Regions from separate parts of the Pradoshia sp. TA40_28 genome, predicted to be linked through region 3. Evidence: riboswitches for the same ligand, from Rfam matches in the RefSeq annotation. Region 3 holds a riboswitch; each other region holds the start of a gene.
What was found. A riboswitch is a leader RNA that binds a small molecule or an ion and turns the genes downstream of it on or off. The one in region 3 is predicted to bind S-adenosylmethionine.
Positions count from the first base shown of each region.

Region 1: another riboswitch for S-adenosylmethionine. It lies ahead of AC58NB_RS12195 (methionine biosynthesis PLP-dependent protein); the one in region 3 lies ahead of AC58NB_RS13650 (methionine ABC transporter ATP-binding protein).
Region 2: another riboswitch for S-adenosylmethionine. It lies ahead of AC58NB_RS06345 (bifunctional homocysteine S-methyltransferase/methylenetetrahydrofolate reductase); the one in region 3 lies ahead of AC58NB_RS13650 (methionine ABC transporter ATP-binding protein).

Region 1 covers NZ_JCATZO010000008.1:67,194-71,361, reverse strand. Annotated here, with positions in the region: gene AC58NB_RS12200 (M42 family metallopeptidase) at 1-993, opposite strand, end outside; SAM riboswitch class I at 1,124-1,232, shown strand; gene AC58NB_RS12195 (methionine biosynthesis PLP-dependent protein) at 1,436-2,539, shown strand; gene AC58NB_RS12190 (cysteine hydrolase family protein) at 2,958-3,503, shown strand; gene AC58NB_RS12185 (nicotinate phosphoribosyltransferase) at 3,521-4,168, shown strand, end outside.
Region 2 covers NZ_JCATZO010000004.1:84,166-88,333, reverse strand. Annotated here, with positions in the region: gene AC58NB_RS06360 (phosphatase PAP2 family protein) at 1-363, shown strand, start outside; gene AC58NB_RS06355 (hypothetical protein) at 644-802, shown strand; gene AC58NB_RS06350 (SAM-dependent methyltransferase) at 1,018-1,614, opposite strand; SAM riboswitch class I at 1,739-1,842, shown strand; gene AC58NB_RS06345 (bifunctional homocysteine S-methyltransferase/methylenetetrahydrofolate reductase) at 1,939-3,798, shown strand; gene metH (methionine synthase) at 3,795-4,168, shown strand, end outside.
Region 3 covers NZ_JCATZO010000010.1:55,283-59,450, reverse strand. Annotated here, with positions in the region: gene AC58NB_RS13665 (YuzK family famiily protein) at 1-2, opposite strand, end outside; gene AC58NB_RS13660 (MetQ/NlpA family ABC transporter substrate-binding protein) at 303-1,136, opposite strand; gene AC58NB_RS13655 (methionine ABC transporter permease) at 1,149-1,817, opposite strand; gene AC58NB_RS13650 (methionine ABC transporter ATP-binding protein) at 1,814-2,845, opposite strand; SAM riboswitch class I at 2,961-3,075, opposite strand; gene AC58NB_RS13645 (O-acetylhomoserine aminocarboxypropyltransferase/cysteine synthase family protein) at 3,172-4,168, opposite strand, start outside.

The DNA of each region.
Region 1 (4,168 bases), on a different contig from region 3:
AATGGAACTGATATGGGTTCTTTCGAAAGCATGGGAAGCGTCAATCCCGGGACCAATCAACCCATGAATAATGTCATAGCCGGCACGAATAGCAGCTGAGGCATCAGAACCGTAATAAGGATAGATATCTACGCGATAATCCACCTGATGTTTCTTTGATAACTCGACAAGATGCTGACGCAAGCCATAATGATAGGGACCGCTTGAGTCTTTCGCACAAATGGAGACGCTGTATTCATCCGTTGCCTGTCCTTCCCCGATTGCCCCCATATCTACAGCCAGGTATTCAACTGTTTTTGCTGGAATATTGGAGTTGCCGCCATAGCCAATTTCTTCATTATTAGATATTAAGAAGTGGGTGGTATAAGGTAGAGTAATGTCTTCTTCTTTCAACTTTTTAATGATATACATCAGAATACCAACGCTGGCTTTATCATCCAAATGACGTGATTTAATAAATTCGTTGTCTGTCAGTTCAACACGCGGTTCGAAGGAAACGAAGTCGCCGACTGATATACCCAGGTTTTCTGTATCCTTCTTGCTTTTTGTGACAGCGTCAATTCGTACTTCCATGGTCGCATCCTCGCGTTTAATGTCCCCCATATTATGATACACATGGACAGATGTTTGATTGAGGAGAATCGTCCCTGTAAATGTTTTCCCATCAGCTGTATGGATTTTGCAGTATTCTCCTTCAACAGCATTCCAGCGAAATCCACCTACCATCGATAGTTTTAAGCGTCCGCTAGGCTTGATTTCTTTAACCATAGCACCTAATGTGTCAACGTGGGCTGTAAGGAAGCGATGTTTTGAATCATCACGCCCCTTGAAGGTTGCCAATAAGGCCCCTTTGTTTGTTTTAATTGTCGTCACACCTGTGGATTGCAAAAACTGTGCAACATGATTGATTACTTCTGTTGTATATCCGCTTGGACTTGGGATGGATACCAGTTCTTTTATATATTGATAAATTTCTTGACCATTAGCTTTCATGATTCCTAATCACTCCTTACTATGTATAAATGTATTATATCACTGTTAAAAAGTTGGACAAAAAAGTAAAAACAACTTGCATTTCGAAGCTTTGAATTGTACATTTATAGTTAAATAAATATTCTGATAAATCTTATCAAGAGAGACGGAGGGAACTGGCCCTATGAAGTCTCAGCAACCGCCAATCATGGAAAGGTGCTAAATCCTGCAGGACATCATTTTGTCTTGACCGATAAGAAGAAGCCTACTTGAACTAAAGTCTTCTTCTTGAAGACTTTTTTTGTTTATAGTATCTGTTAGCTTCTGCGTTCGTGTACAAAATGAAAGCCAGCCATATTCTATAAACAAAATGAAGGATTAATGTTGGGAGCAATTAAAAAGAGCAGGAAAGGTATGTCAAACATACGTGTTAGGGTTTAATGATGAGAGAGGAGTCATATATATGACAACAGTTAAAATCGAAACACTCTTAGCTCAAATAGGCAATCGAAGCGAAACACAGACAGGTACGGTTAATCCACCAGTCTATTTTTCCACCGCTTATCGTCACGATGGAATAGGACAATCAACCGGGTTTGATTACATTAGGACAGGTAACCCAACCAGAAAATTATTGGAGGAGGGAATTGCTGAGCTTGAGGGGGGCAAGCAGGGCTTTGCTTATAGTTCAGGTATGGCGGCTATTCACTCATTGCTTTGTTTATTTTCTCCAGGGGATGAGATCGCCGTCTCTGCTGATCTTTATGGGGGGACATACCGATTATTCGAACAAATATGGAAGACATATGGAATCAAAATCAAATCATGCCAAACCTATTCGGATTTTGTTGAATCCATTACGGAACGTACGAAGGCCTTTTTTATTGAAACCCCAACAAACCCGCTTATGCAGGAAATGGACATAAGTGAGATTGCTCAACTGACGCGTGCAAATGAACTATTATTGATCGTTGATAATACATTTTATACACCTATTCTGCAAAGGCCGCTTGAGCAAGGAGCAGATATTATTGTCCATAGCGCCACAAAATATTTAGCGGGACATAATGATGTATTGGCCGGTTTGATTGTCGCAAAGAGTGCGGATATTGGCACACGCCTTGAAGAATACCAAAATGCAACGGGAGCTGTGCTTTCACCCTTTGATTCCTGGCTTGTAATGAGGGGAATGAAAACATTAAGCTTACGGATGAAGCAACATGAGGATAATGCCAAGAAAATCAGTCGATTTTTAAGAGAGCGAGAAGAAGTGACGGATGTCCTTTATCCTGGTAAAGGAGGGATGATATCATTCCGACTCAAATCAGCAGAATGGGTCAATCCCTTTTTAAAGAGTCTCAAGATCATTTCATTTGCAGAAAGTCTGGGCGGAGTAGAGAGCTTGATGACGTATCCTGCAACACAAACACATGCAGATATACCAGAGGAAGTGCGCATACAAAATGGAGTATGTAATTGCTTGCTGCGTTATTCTGTTGGGATTGAACATACAGATGATTTAATTCAAGATCTCAGTCAAGCTTTTGAATCAATAGTAGGGAAATGATAGGCTAAAGATTTTAGTCGATATCTGGGATTACGTAAATTCAGCACGAGCGCCTATAATAGCTGGTAGTGCGTGGGTGAACGGATGAATAAAGCTTTATTCTAGTAGAGGGAACCCATATTGTTTAGGGGTTCCCTTTCGTTTCCTTAAAAGCAACAGTATGGGAAGAGAATCGTGCTTAGAATACGGTTATAGTCGGTTATCTACGATTATTTCTTTGGCACTAAGGTGTATCTTTGGTAGTATTGTTCTTTGGTGGTTGAAGAACAGGTTAAATGAATTGATATTCAAGGAATTTTTTCATGATATTTTTCAATTTTTTTACATTATTTAATATTCATGTAGGCAATATAGAGTACAATTTGATATTCTATACGTATAACGGACTTTATGAAAAAAGGATAGGGGGAGTGATGACATGAAAGCTTTAATAAATATAGATTATACAAATGATTTTGTAGCGGATGCTGGCAAATTAACTTGCGGTAAACCTGGAAGAGAAATCGAAGAATATATTGTTTCTTTAACCGAGAAATTTATTAAGGATAGAGAGCTTGTTGTATTTGCTGTTGATGTTCATGATGAAAATGATCCCTATCATCCTGAAAGCAAATTATTCCCTCCGCATAATATACGAGGTTCCGAAGGACGTTTATTATTTGGAAATCTTCAAAATGTGTATAATACATATAAAAGCCAAGAGAATCTCCTATGGATTGATAAAACAAGATACTCTGCCTTTGCCGGAACCGATTTAGAAATTAAATTGCGTGAACGGGGTGTTACAGAGTTACATTTGGTTGGAGTCTGTACAGATATTTGCGTTTTACATACAGCGGTAGATGCCTATAATAAAGGGTTTAAAATTGTGATACATAAAGATGGAGTGGCGAGCTTCAATGAAGCCGGCCATGAGTGGGCCTTGTCTCATTTTGAACACACACTGGGAGCCAGTGTTTTGTAATTGGAGGAGGAAGTTTGATGACACATTATCCGGATGACAGCTTTGCTTTACATACAGATCTATACCAAATTAATATGATGGAAACCTATTTTAAAGATGGAATCCATAATAAAAAGGCAGTATTTGATGTCTATTTTAGGCGTAATCCATTTAATAATGGATATGCCATATTTGCGGGGCTTGAACGAGTCATTACATATATTAAAGAATTAAAATTTACCGAAAGTGATATTGAATATTTAAGGGAAGAGCTAAAGTACGATGAAGAGTTCCTGAATTATTTAAAGGAACTTCGTTTTACAGGGACCATCAGGAGCATGAAAGAAGGCGAGCTCGTTTTCGAAAATGAACCGCTGATGCGAATTGAAGCACCGCTTGCGGAAGCTCAACTAGTTGAAACAGCTATTCTTAATATCATTAATTATCAAACGCTTATTGCCACAAAGGCATCCCGCTTAAATGTAGTAACGGAGGGTGAATTGCTGTTTGAATTCGGTACAAGAAGAGCCCAAGAAACAGAAGCAGCTATTTGGGGAACAAGAGCCGCGTATATCGGTGGATTTCAGGCAACCAGTAATGTCAGAGCCGGGAAGAAATTTGGCATTCCGGTAGTGGGAACGCATGCGCATGCACTTGTTCAGGCTTATCGAGATGAATACACAGCC
Region 2 (4,168 bases), on a different contig from region 3:
TCAGGTGGTTATGTGAACCATTATTTAAAATGGATTTTCCAACGAGAGAGACCTTCGTTAAATCCATTGGTTGAGGTAAATAGTTTTAGTTTTCCGAGTGGCCATGCTATGTCCTCTTTCATCCTATATGGGGCACTGATGATCATAACAACCAGAATCACCAAGAGCTGGCCGGTCCGATTAGGTGTCTATGCAATTTGTACATTCATGATTTTAACGATTGGATACAGCCGAATCTACTTGGGGGTTCATTTTCCGAGTGATGTTATTGCCGGTTTTATTGCAGGCTGTGCATGGCTAGCGATCATTGCAGTTTTATTTAAGTTTGGAGAATATAGAAAAATAAAAAGTTCGAAATCGTAGATAGGTGTCTGTAAGCCATAATGGTTTACGGACACCTATTTTTTTTGGAAGCTGCATGAAAATCCAACTTGTATACTTTTCGGATTGAATGCAGTCACATTCATAGTCTCAAATCAATAGAAATTGTCATTCTTATTAGAAATGAAGAAAGGCTCTGAAAAGACAACCGAAGGCGATTATGTCATTAACAATGGATATGGTATAATTTTCATGCAACTATATGGTGCGGGTGGTATGCGCCTTCTTTTCCTTATAACAAGTGAGGGGAGGTGATATACCAATGGATTTTCTTATAGCTCTGGCAAAAGATGTAGCCATGATTTTCTTAACAACTTTTGCTGCAGGCATCGCCACGCGATTCGCCAATCTCAAGCTTAAGGGCAAACGAAAAACCACCCCGCGCCGACCAAAGCATAAGGGTGGTTCTCCTAAGAACTAACTAATTTGCATACCACTCGCTTGTTAGTTGCACCAGGGAGTTACCAGCTCTCTGGTTTTTTTACTATATGTTTATATGTTTATACTATACCCTAAATAATAGAAATTCAATCAAAACTGTACTAGGGAGCCAATTGATGTTCGCCTTTTTTATCGAGTGACAAACATATGGAATGTCATAAGATGCATCGATTTATTTACCTATTCGATAAAAGGCTACTTAGTGGCCGTAACATTGATGGATAAGCAGGGTTTCATTGGTTTCGTTTGAACTCTAACAGATTTAAATCCTGTCTTCGTAAGAACCTCTTTAATTTCTTCCGCATATTGATGAGCCTGTTCTTCCGTTGCCTCTTCCTGTCTCGGTTGCACTGTGATTGTAAGGCCGCCATTCTCTTTTAATAAGGAATGTATTTTTTGAATGCAAGCTTCCTGGTTATCCCATAATGGATAACTGTTTACGCTAAAAATGTTATCGTACACCATTGGACTGGGCAATTCGAGTACAGTTCCATTAAATAAACGAAGCTGATTGCGGTCGAGTTGTTCCTGATTTCGTTTGCTTGCGTTTTTAACCATTTCTTCAGATGGGTCAACTCCATCGATTTGAACGGTCGGGTGTTTTTCAAAAAGGATATGCATTCCTTCCCCGGGGCCAAACCCAATTTCAAGCAGCGTATCATTCGGTTTAATAGATAATTGAGCAAATGTCCATTCATACAATTCTTCATTTTCATAGGCCATGATTTTACCAGCTAGTTTTCCAAGTACACCAGTTGGATTTTTAAATTGATTGGTTAAGATCTCTTTCATTTATCATCACTCCTATACGTAACATACCCAAAAAAATAAATGGCTAACTCTATCAAATTAATTATCTAAATAGATTGAAATAACTGAAAATTTATAGTAAATTAGGTAAATATATAATTTCATATTCTTATCTAGAGAGATGGAGGGACTGGCCCGTTGAAATCTCAGCAACCTGGATTCTAAAGTCCAAGGTGCTAAATCCAGCAAGCATTGCTTGAAAGATGAGAGACCTTAGGAAAAGGGCTTTCATATAATGAAAGCTCTTTTCTATTAGTCTGTTTTCCTCATCATCCATTCACTTTACCAAATTAGGGGGGAAAGACAGTGAATCTTTTGGAGACGTTAGATGAAAAAATTCTGGTTGCAGATGGGGCGAGTGGTACACTTTTATATTCTTTTGGAATTGATAGCTGTTTTGAAGAACTTAATCTGACAGATCCTGATCAAATCAAAAAGATGCACAGAAGTTATATTGGGGCGGGTGCTGATATCATTCAATCCAATACATTCGGTGCAAATTTCCATAAATTAAAAAGGTATGGCCTCGAAAGGGAAGTTTTCAAGATTAATGGGGCCGGAATGAAACTGGCCAAAGAAGCTGCTGACCCGAATACCTTTGTCATTGGGACAATCGGGGGATTGCGGAGCTTTAGAAAGTCGGAATTAACATTAAATGAAATTAAGGCATATTTTGAAGAGCAGCTGCTCGCTTTATTGAAGGAAGAACCAGACGGAATTTTACTGGAAACTTATTATGATTTAGAAGAATTACTAATGGTCTTAGAAGTAGGAAGAAAAAACAGCCATCTTCCTTTTATCACGAATATTTCCCTGCATGAAACAGGTCTATTGCAAAATGGAATGCATGTCAGTGAGGCGTTTTCTCTTTTAAAAAAGGAAGGAGCCGATGTCGTCGGGATTAATTGCCGGATGGGCCCGTACCATATGATTCAATCGTATGAAGAAGTGCCGCTTTTAAAAGATACGTATTATGCAGCATACCCGAATGCTAGCTTACCTGATTTGTCTGATGGAAGATATGTCTATTCAACAGAAGCTGACTATTTCATCAACAGCTCCAGACAGCTTGCGAAGCAGGGCGTACGCCTGTTAGGGGGATGTTGTGGGACGACGCCTGCACATATTCAAGCCATACGTAAAGGGATCGAGGGTCTTCTTCCTGTTAAGGAAAAAGATTTTGTAGCCGAGCCGAAAAATCAACCTTTCTCTTATGAAGGCATTCACCTTAACCGAACAGGGCCTGATACAATTTCAAGTAAAGCTAAAAGACAAACGACCGTCATCGTTGAACTGGACCCACCGAAGACACTTGGGCTAGAAGAGTTTTTGAGAGGAAGCCAGTATTTATTAGATTCAGGTACTGATGCGATTACCCTTGCGGATAATTCATTGGCTTCCCCGAGAATATCGAATCTGGCCGTAGCTTCCATTTTACAAGTTAAGTTAAATACATTGCCCCTTGTCCATTTAACTTGTAGGGATCATAATCTGATTGGCTTGCAATCGCATTTAATGGGGATGCATTCCCTCGGATTATCTGAGGTTTTAGTCGTGACAGGTGATCCTTCAAAAATTGGAGATTTTCCAGGAGCGACTTCCGTATATGATCTCTCTTCTATGGACTTAATTTCATTAATCAAGCAATTGAATGAAGGCCGATCCTATTCCGGAAAATCGTTAGGAAGCCGGGCAAATTTCGAAGTTGCTGCAGCCTTTAACCCACATGTAAAGTACATAGATAAAGCTGTACAGCGAATGGAGAAGAAGATTCAGGCAGGTGCAGATTATTTTCTGACCCAGCCAGTATTCAGTATCGAAAAATTAGAGGAAGTATACGCAGCAACCAGGCATATTACGAAGCCGATATTTATTGGCATCATGCCTTTAACGAGTCATAGGAATGCAGAGTTTTTACATAATGAAGTCCCTGGAATATCATTGCCGGCGCATGTTCGGACAGCAATGGAAAGGGCGGGTGCTGATCAAGAGAGTTGCGCACGTGAAAGCTTCGCCATATCAAAAGAATTAGTGGATGCCGCAAAGGAATTATTTAATGGAATTTATATTATTACACCTTTTATGAAATATGAATTAAGCGGGCGTTTAGTGCGATACATCAAGGAACAAAAATCAGTTGTCAATAGGGAAGTGCATTTATTATGAAAGCAGAAAGATTAAAAGACTTATTAGGTGAAAGAATTGTGATTCTGGATGGAGCAATGGGAACTATGATTCAGGCACATAATTTAACAGAGGAGGATTTTGGCGGAGAACAATACGATGGGTGCAATGAGTACTTATCGATCACCCGTCCCGATATAATCCAATCCATCCATGAAGAATATTTGGCAGCGGGAGCGGACATTATTGAAACAAACACGTTCGGTGCAACGCCAATTGTCTTAGATGAATACAATCTTGGCCATCTGGCTTATCAGCTTAATAAACAATCGGCCCAATTGGCACGAAAAGCTGTTAATCAATTTGACACTTCTGACAGCCCTCGCTTTGTTGCTGGTTCAATGGGACCTAC
Region 3 (4,168 bases):
ATTTCATCTGTTACTCGAAGTTGTAACTGATTGTCAAAAATAATAAATCATTCCTTTCTATTTATTATAATAAGGGTATCACTATAGAGAAGAACCCTCAAAGTCTATATACCACACTGAGCACATCTTAAAAGCGATTTGGCGTATTTATTCAAGGAAATTCTTAACTATTCGGAAAAATGATACCCAAGAGACTTTATAATCATGGTAAAAAGCGGCTGAAGCACAGGCTTAAGAGACACTATTTATAATAGAAGAAAAAAGTACAGCCACTAATTTGGCTGTACTTTTTATTTCAAAAATTATTTAGTTGCAGGGACAACGGACCCTTTGTATTCTTCAGTAATAAAATCCTGGATTTCTGTTGAATGAAGGACTTCAACTAAAGTTTTAATTTCTTCTTTATCCTTGTCTTCGGATTTAACGGCAATGATATTAACATATGGATTATTTTCAGCACTTTCAAGAGCGATGGCATCCTCTGCTGGAACCAAACCTGCATCAATTGCATAGTTGGAATTAATCAGTACCGCATCACCTTCATCATTATTATAAACCTGCGTTAACATAGGTGCTTCAATATCTGTTTTAAATTTTAATTTCTTAGGATTCTCTGCAATATCATCTACAGTTGCAGTTGTTTTATCAATGTCATCTTCCAGCTTTATTAAGCCTTCTGTTTCAAGCATGGATAACATACGTCCATGGTCAGCTACCGAGCTGCTCATGATAATCGTTGCACCCTTAGGCAGATCGTCCAAGCTATCGTACTTCTTGGAATAGACACCAATCGGCTCAATATGGATACCGCCTGCATTAGCAAAATCATACCCATTATCTTTCACTTGGCTCTCGAAATAAGGGATATGCTGAAAATAGTTTGCATCAATTGAACCATCTTCTAATGCTTTATTCGGCATTACATAATCTGTAAATACTTCAACTTCGAGTTTAATACCTTTTTCTTCAAGAAGAGATTTCGCTTCTTCCAAAATTTCCGCATGCGGAACATTTGAAGCACCAATTTTAATCGTTTTTAGATCTTTGTCACCTGAATTGGCTTCATCTCCTGACCCTCCGCAAGCTGCCAATAGAAGAGTTAATCCTAAAACAAGTATGAATGATAACTTTTTCACTTTGGTTCCTCCCTATCGTTTGTCTAATTTTCTTGTTATAAAATCTCCAATAAATTGGAGAATAAACACAATAACCAATACTAAAACAGTAGCAACAAACGTGACATCTGTCTGGCCTCGGCTAAATCCTTCAAGATAGGCAAGGTTCCCCAGTCCACCAGCACCTATCATACCAGCCATCGCTGTATACCCAACCAACGCAATCGCGGTAACTGTTATACCTGAAACTAATGCAGGTAATGATTCTGGTATGAGCACTTTTCTAATAATCGTAAATGAACTGGCACCCATAGATCTTGCAGCTTCAATTACACCTTTATCAATCTCGCGCAAACCAATTTCAACCATTCGTGCATAGAACGGGGCAGCTCCAATAATTAAAGCTGGCAAAGCAGCCTCGACACCAATAATGCTTCCCACCAACGCCTTTGTGAAAGGAATGAGCAGAATGATCAATATGATGAAAGGAATGGAACGGAAAATATTAACGAAAGCACCTACAATTCCGTAAACCACTTTGTTTTCCCACATATTTCCCTTGGAGGTCAGGAATAAAAGGAGACCCAATATAATTCCTAAGAAGAAAGTTGCTACTAATGAGATACCTGTCATATAGATGGTTTCCCATGTACTTTCATAGATACGTTCCCATACTACATTTGGAAATAATGTTTCTATCATTCGGAAATCACCTCCACACCGATTTCCTGATTGTGAAGAAATTCAATTGCTTTCGAAACTTCAGTTGGATCTCCATCTACATGAATAAATAATGTTCCATAGGATCCATTCTGAGTCTGTGAAATTTTTCCCTGCAATATATTTACATTAATTTTATAAGAGCGAATGACCTCTGATAAAACAGGTGTTTCAGCAGATTCACCGATAAAGGATAACTGAACGACTTTGCCTGTCGGATATTCAGCAAGCAAATGCTCGATGGTTTCCTTCGTTTCCTCTGGCTCGGTAACCTGCTGTACAAATCGTTTCGTAATCGGGGCAGTTGGTTTTTTAAATACATCAAGCACGTTTCCGCTCTCTACTACTTTCCCCATCTCCATCACAGCAACGCGATGGCAGATTTTACGTATGACATGCATTTCATGCGTAATTAATACGATTGTTAAGCCAAGTCGTTCATTTATATCGACCAGCAGCTCTAAAATGTCATCTGTAGTCTGCGGATCAAGTGCTGAAGTTGCTTCGTCGCAAAGCAAAACTTTTGGATTATTGGCTAATGCACGCGCAATTCCAACCCGTTGTTTTTGACCTCCGCTCAATTGGGATGGGTAGGCATTTTCACGTCCATTTAATCCAACCAGTTTGACTAGCTCTTTTACTCTTTCTTTACGTTTTTTGCTTGGTATACCGGCAATTTCTAAAGGAAACTCTATATTTTCACTGACTGTCCTGGACCAGAGAAGATTAAAGTGTTGGAATATCATACTTATTTCCATTCTGGCTTTTCTAAGTTCAGCACCTTTAATAGCAGCCATATCTTTACCTGCTACTACTACACTGCCTTCGGATGGTTTCTCCAAACCGTTCAGCATTCTAATCATGGTACTTTTTCCTGCTCCGCTGTACCCGATGATTCCAAAGATCTCTCCCTTTTCAATTGACAAAGAGACTTGATCTACTGCTTTGACAGCTGATGAACGTTTAAAGGTTCCCGAGAAGGTCTTCGATACATCACGTAATGTAATCATAAAAAAGTTCACCGCTCTTTCTTTCAACATCTAGTTTTAAGATAGTTTTCAATTAAACAAAAATGCCTTTCTGCGGAGGCAGAAAGGCATGATTAATTTATAAACATGTTCCTTTCTCTCATCTCCCAGGATTTTAGTTCATCCTGTGTGAATTGGCACCTTTTCAATCTGCTAGATTGCCGGTTGCCGGGCTTCAAAGGGCACAATCCCTCCGCCTCTCTTGATAAGAGTAAATGACACTATACAATTAAATCTAACTGTCTGCTATCCTATCATGTTGAAGAAAGAGCTGTCAACAGCAAAGTCTTTATAGCGTGAATACTAGATTAATTCGCCACGACTTTATTCGAAGAAATCCCTGTTGACTTTTCAATCGCCAGCTCCAATTCTTCAATTAAATCTTCTGCATGTTCTATACCGACGGAAAGCCTGATTAGATCCTCCTGCACCCCGGAGGCCTTTAATTCCTCCTCACTAAGTTGCTGGTGAGTAGTGCTTGCCGGATGAATAATTAAGCTTTTTGCATCACCGACATTGGCCACATGGGACCATAGCTCAATGGAATCAATCAGCTTTTTACCTGCCTCACGTCCTCCCTTTATTCCAAAAACAACGACTGCTCCTGCTCCTTTAGGTAAATATTTCTTCGCCTTTTCAAAATCATTATGGTCTGGATCGCCTGGATATGAGACCCAGGATACGGCAGGATGTTGTTTTAAATAATCGACTATTATTCTTGTATTAGCGATATGCTCTTTCATTCTTACATGCAGGGTTTCCAATCCAAGAATAAATTGAAAGGCGTTGTATGGACTTAGGGACGGACCCAAATCTCTCAATAGCTGTACCCTTGCCTTTGTAATAAAAGCTGCGGCTCCAATTGCCTCACTATAAATCAAGTCATGATAGCTTGGGTCTGGTTCTGTAAACCCAGGAAATTTAGGCGAATTCCAATCAAAATTCCCGGCATCTACAATCACTCCGCCTAATGTCGTTCCATTTCCAAGTAACCACTTCGTAGCAGAATGAATGACGATGTCTGCTCCAAATTCAATCGGCCGTGTTAAATAAGGAGTGGCAAAAGTATTATCAATGATCAAAGGAATTCCAACTTCATGGGCAATCTCCGCAACCCGTTCAATATCTAGCACTTGCAGGCTTGGATTTCCGATGGTCTCTGCAAAAATCGCTTTCGTCTTTGAAGTAATGGCTTCTCTGAAATTTTCTGGATTCACTGGATCTACAAATCTTACATCAATCCCATACTTAGGAAGAGTATTAGCGAATAAATTATAGGTTCCTCCATATAGAGTGGAAGCAGAG